2 regions of the Carnobacterium pleistocenium FTR1 genome follow, and region 1 is predicted to be linked to the other one. Evidence: riboswitches for the same ligand, from Rfam matches in the RefSeq annotation. Region 1 holds a riboswitch; the other holds the start of a gene.
The links. Region 1 has a riboswitch for FMN ahead of BP17_RS07875 (ECF transporter S component). Riboswitches for the same ligand answer to the same signal wherever they lie in the genome.
Positions count from the first base shown of each region.

Region 2: linked by a shared signal. The riboswitch ahead of ribD (bifunctional diaminohydroxyphosphoribosylaminopyrimidine deaminase/5-amino-6-(5-phosphoribosylamino)uracil reductase RibD) and the one ahead of BP17_RS07875 (ECF transporter S component) in region 1 are both predicted to bind FMN.

Region 1 covers NZ_JQLQ01000002.1:1,594,692-1,597,874, forward strand. The annotation lists gene BP17_RS07870 (helix-turn-helix domain-containing protein) at 1-800, opposite strand, end outside; gene BP17_RS07875 (ECF transporter S component) at 1,331-1,912, opposite strand; FMN riboswitch at 2,054-2,177, opposite strand; gene BP17_RS07880 (sensor histidine kinase) at 2,257-3,183, opposite strand, start outside.
Region 2 covers NZ_JQLQ01000002.1:2,150,854-2,154,036, reverse strand. The annotation lists gene thiM (hydroxyethylthiazole kinase) at 1-34, opposite strand, end outside; gene thiW (energy coupling factor transporter S component ThiW) at 21-530, opposite strand; TPP riboswitch at 661-774, opposite strand; FMN riboswitch at 941-1,055, shown strand; FMN riboswitch at 1,207-1,323, shown strand; gene ribD (bifunctional diaminohydroxyphosphoribosylaminopyrimidine deaminase/5-amino-6-(5-phosphoribosylamino)uracil reductase RibD) at 1,469-2,548, shown strand; gene BP17_RS10565 (riboflavin synthase) at 2,567-3,183, shown strand, end outside.

The sequences.
Region 1 (3,183 bases):
TGAGCCGTTAATTTGGTACTTTGGCTTAGACTGCTGAATCGATCTCTAACACATTCTTGATAAATAAAATAAAATAATGGATAATTTTCTTTTTTATCGTTTACTTTATTCATTAACTGAATAACAATACGTTGTAGTAAAAAGGCTATTTCAATTGGTTCAACTCCATATTTGACTGCTAATTGAGCACTGGTTTTACCAAATTTTTCATGACCTGTTAATTGTGATACGATTATCTCTGCATCAATCGTATTCAGTTCTTTTAGCAGTTGAATCCATTCTTTTCCAAAAGAAACAGCTAGTTCTTGTTTTTCTAATGAATTCCTTTTCAACCAATTTTTCACCCATAGTTGCCTGTTCCATTCTTTTTCAATGGGCAAATAATAGTTATTTTTATACCGTAATTCCGAAAGAACTTGAGTCAAAAATAAGATTTTTTTCCAAAACTCTTTAGTTGGTTTTCCTTGGGTCATTTGATTTATATTTATTGGATAAAAATGTTTCGAAAAATATTTTTCTACTTCTTTCTTTCCTTTTTCACAAAGATAAAGATCTTCATTGGTTTTTTTTGAATTGATCCACCCTTTGGCAATAAAACGTTGAATCATTTTATCATATTGTCCACGCTGTAAATGAGGAAAAATCGAAAAAAAGTTTATCATATGATAAGAATGAGCCTTGAATAAAATCGAGGCCGTTCTTTTCCCAGTTAAAATATGGTATAGCGTTGAAGGTTTAACAGGATGATCTTTAGAATATAATGAAAGACAGAAATACTGGCTATATAAAGATTGTTCCAAGACATTCACCCACATTCTGATTACATATAAAATTTTTTTAATAGAATATATCTATCATTAAATCTAATATACCAAAAATAATTGTTTTTAGGGAATTCTTTTCTAAATTTAAAAGAATATTAATAACAAATTTCCTATCTAGCTTGGTTATTTGACAGTTTATATGAATGCTTTTAAGGAATCTTTAAGCACTATAAATTACTAACCAGTGGTTGAAGCCTCAAGTGCTAGGGGCACCTGGGGCGAGAAAAAGCGCAAGATGGTCAGTGATCATGCTTGTACGTAGTTCAAGCAACTACAGTCATGACAAAGTGGACATTGGGTCTGCTTCTTGGAACACCTTCTAAAACACCTTCTAGAACACCATTTCAGGTGTACTGGCTCTACACAAGCAAACACGTTACATCATAAAAAAATTTCTTTTTAAAGCATCCTTACCGTTTGGCGGAGAACCAAAAAATAGACCCTATAGAAAGCACTTTTTTTAGTGTCCGTTCTATAGGGTCCATTTTAATTTTTAGGTTTCTTTTTTATTTAAAACTAACTTTTGTCATTTGATTACGAAATAACCAAGTTTTTAATTTTGCAAATAGTAAAATAAATACAGCACTTACTATTGCTCCTTTTATTATATTAAAAGGTATAACACCCATTAATAGATAATCACTAATAGGTCCTACACTAAAGTTTAATAATCTTAAATATAAAGGAAGCAATAAGAAATAATTTACAACTGATAGAACGACTGTTAATGATGCAGTTCCAATCACATTTGCAAAAATAATATTTTTTGTATCATGAATTTTAGACTTCATAATCAAATAAATCGGTAATGTATACGCGATTGAAGCGATAAAACTTGCAGTATCCCCAATAGGATATCCTGCATCACCGCCCGTTTGGATATAATGAAGCAATGAACGAATAAACGCAATCATTATTCCACCAACTGGACCGTATAAAAACATACCAACCAAAACAGGAATGTCACTAAAGTCTACTTTTAGAAAAGTAACTCCTGGAATTATTGGAAAGCCAAATGAAATCAAAATGGTTGAAAAAGCAGCCAACATGGCGATTCCCACCATTTTTTTTGTATTACTAGTTTGCATAAAAATCCTCCTAAAAGGATTCATCAGCCTAGGCATTTCTGAGTCTATTCAAATAAAAAACAATATAAAAATGCTCGTCTATGTTATCTTCAGATAGATAACTAAACAGAGCACTTGAACAATGATACCTATTCAAATAAACTCCATCTTCTTTATCCAGACTTTACTGTCGGTACTGGAATTTAACCAGTTCAACTAAATAATGCTATTTAGCTCGTGGACTATACCACCGGTCGGGAATCTCACCCTGCCCCTGAAGACGAATCTTTATATTTTTTTTAACAAGTTCATTGTATAACATAAGAAAATAAAAATCAACATATTCCTTACTTTTAATTAGTATATTAATCTAAATAGGGTAAATGAATAATAAATCTCGTCTGTTCATTTACTTTACTCTTAACTTCAACAAATCCACTATGTGCTTCCACAATGTTTTTTACGATTGATAAACCAATGCCTGTTCCCACTTTATTTCCTTTTATAACCATGCGAGATTTATCCGCTTTGTAAAAGCGATCAAACACATAAGGAATGTCTTCTTCTGAAATTCCAGTTCCATTATCGACTACTTCAATTAAAACTTCATCCATAATTTTATCTAAATGAACCAAAATTTCTACTTTTTTACTTTCTTTTTCTACCAAACTAGTGTGTCTAATAGCATTATTGATCAAGTTTACAAATACTTGATTCATTTTATCCTCATCCATAAAATATGAATTTAAATTTGGATCAATTTTCAAATTCAATTGGATATTATTTTTCTCAGACATAGTAGCAAACCGAGTAAATAAGTTTTCAAAAAAATCTTCAAAATTAACATCCATCTTTGTCAACTTGATGAAACCGGCTTCCATCCTAGAACTATCGAGCATTTCATTCACCATACGATTCATTCTAATGGATTCTTCTCCAATTATTTTGGCCATTTCTTTTTTTTCTTCTTGAGTTTCAGCCACATCATCTAAGATAGCTTCACTATATCCTTGTATCATAACTAAAGGTGTTCGCAATTCATGAGAGATATTATTTATAAAGTCATTTCTCATAATATCAAGTCGTTTTTCTTTTGTTATGTTTTGAATAGATACTAATACACCACGTACACTTTCTAGATTTTCATCAAATAAAGGTATTAAAGTTATCTTGTAATAGTAATCTTCAATATTATTCTCGAAGCTTACTTTCTCTGGAAATCTTATAACAGCATCGATTCGATACTCTAACGCTTCAGGTATAACCGCTTTCATCAATCGATTGGCTCGGTA
Region 2 (3,183 bases), 560 kb from region 1:
TTCTAATTTGTTCTATTAATTCAAATTTTCCCAACTTTTTCTTCCTCCTCTAAATGAACTATTTTTCTTTTAATTAACTGCTTCAAAAGTAAATACCCAATGAGGGTTCCTACCAATGAACTGATAAAGAAGCCAGGAAGAAAGGCAAATAACGACGCTTCTTGAGAAAGGAAAAGTCGAGCGATAGGATAACTGAGGAGTGAGCCAATGATTCCAGTACCTAACAATTCACCAAAAACCAATGACCAAATTTTTCTACGGTACAAAAAGAATATTCCGGATAATAAAGCCCCAATCATACTACCTGGAAATGCTAAGATAGATCCCGTTCCGGTAAGATTGCGCAACAACGATACACCAAAGGCTTGCAGTACACTATACCCCGGACCTAATAAGGCACTGGTTAATAAGTTCATCATATGTTGTAAGGGAGAAATGCGTACAAAACCTACAGGGATAACAATTAAGCTACTGCCAACATAACCAATTGCTATGATTAAAGCTGTTTGAGCCATTTTTTTATTGTTCAATTCTTAGTTCTCCTTTCATGTACTAGTGTATAACTAAAAAACACCACTTTTATATCCATGAAGGACAAAAAGTGGTGTTCCATTATCTGTAACTTAAATACAATTTCCATAAGTAAAGTTGCTGTATTAGTCGTTATCTATTCCACTTTTCCTACGCTGGTCTTAGCCAAATCAGGTCCTAAGGGTCAGGTTTTTACCTCTCTCAGCCATAGCATTTCAGCAACAAGCTCCCCTAGTGGTTTTAGTTATCTATTTAATTAAATAAACAGTACCACATATTTGGTTAAATATATAGTTATTTGACATCGATTGAAAATTTAATCGTAATTTTTGAAAACGGTGCAGAAGTAAAGGAAAAAATAACTGTTGACTTCCATTGTGTTTAAAGATAGTCTTACATTATAAAAGTAAATAGTCTTCAGGGCAGGGTGCAAGTCCCTACCGGTGGTATAGCCCACGAGCCGCAAGGCAGATTCGGTCAGATTCCGAAGCCGACAGTATAGTCTGGATAAAGCGAAGACAAGTGATTGCAGAAAAACGAGGATAACTTTAGTCTTATTTGAGATATAAAGGAATCTTAAGTTTATTAAGCATCTATTAAATAGCCTTATTTAACGATAAGTCAAAGCCCTGGATGGAAATTCTAGGGCTTTTTTGTGTAATAATATAAAAATTAAATAGTCTTCAGGGCAGGGTGCGAGTCCCTACCGGTGGTAAAAGCCCACGAGCCGTAAGGCAGATTCGGTCAGATTCCGAAGCCGACAGTTATAGTCTGGATAAAGCGAAGACACAGTTTAAAGAGTTCAAAAGTAGCCGAGTACAGTGTACACGGATTTATTTGTTGAGCCTTACAAACAAAAATGACGAAAGCCCTGAGCATAAACTCTTTGGGCTTTCTTTTTATTTTGGATGGAGTGAGAGTAGTGGATGAACAATATATGAGAATGGCGCTAGACTTAGCCAAAAAAGGGAAGGGCTGGACAGCTCCCAATCCCTTAGTTGGAGCTATCATTGTAAAAGCTGGGAAAATTATTGGACAAGGCTATCACGAGAAATATGGGCAAGCACATGCGGAGGTAAATGCTATTGCGTCAGCAGAAGAAGATGTGGCCGGCGCAACGATGTATGTTACGCTAGAACCTTGTTCGCATTTTGGGAAAACACCTCCCTGTTCAGATTTATTAATAGATAAAAAAATTAAACGAGTAGTTGTAGGAGCGCTCGATCCAAATCCATTAGTTGCTGGTAAAGGAATTGAAAGGCTTCGTGCTAATGGAATTGAAGTAGTTACAGGTATTCTGGAAAAAGAGAGTCAACAGTTGAACGAAGTTTTTATGAAATACATTGTCACTAAAGAACCTTTTGTGGTTATGAAGAATGCCATGTCCTTAGATGGGAAAATAGCCACAGTAACAGGCGAATCTCAATGGATCTCGGGTGAACCCGCTAGAAGACAAGTACATGTTTTGCGACATGAGTTGTCTGGAATCATGGTAGGAATCGAAACAGTACTAAAAGATGATCCACAATTAACCTCTAGAATGCCCAATAGCAACAATCCAATTAGAATCGTTGTGGATAGTCAGCTGAGGATCCCAATCGCTTCAACCATATTGACTCATCAAGAGGAAGCTCAAACAATTATTGCTACAACTAGCAAAGCCGACAAAGAAAAAGTAGCAACATTAAAGCAAATGGGTATTGAAATTATTGTGACTAAAGAAAAAGCTGGAAGAGTAAATTTGCAAGAATTAATGAAAACATTAGGTGCTAGGGGTATCGATAGTATTTTGTTGGAAGGCGGAGCTACTTTAAACTTTTCGGCTTTGGAAGAAAACATCGTAGACAAAGTACAGACTTATATTGCCCCAAAAATCATCGGAGGAAAAGATGCTAAAACAGCAGTTGAAGGAGCAGGTATTCTATCACTAAAAGAGGCGTTTCCAATTCATCGGATGACGGCTGTGATGGTCGGAGAAGACTTGTTTTTGGAAGGCTACATTGATAAGAAAAAATAGGTTCATTGGAGGTAAGATATGTTTACTGGAATTATTGAAGAAATGGGAACCATCAAATCAATCAAACAAGCTGAAAAATCCTCGGTTCTTAGAATTAAAGGTCAAAAAGTGTTGCAAGGAACGCTTATCGGAGACAGCATCTCGACAAACGGTATTTGCTTGACTGTAACAAAAATAGAAAAAGATTTTTTTGAAGCAGATGTCATGTCCGAATCTTTAAAAAGAACAAACATAGGGGAATTAGCTCCCGGAAGTCACGTTAATTTGGAACGAGCACTAAGTTTGGCAACGCGTCTTGGCGGACATATTGTTAGTGGGCATATCGATGGGACGGGGCAGATAAAAGAATTTAGGCGTGATGACAATGCCGTTTGGATCACAGTCGAAACAAGTCCTGAATTGTTACGGTATATTATTGAAAAAGGCTCTATAGCTATTGATGGGGTGAGTTTGACGGTCGTAACAGTGGATGAGCAGTCTTTCCAAGTCTCTATCATCCCGCACACTGGAGAAGAAACCGGGCTGCTACAAAAGCAAACCGGAGACACTGTCAATCTTGAATGCGATATGATTGGGAAATATGTCGAAAAATTATTAGGAATAAATTCAAAAAATGCTGTTCAAGAGAGTCAAGT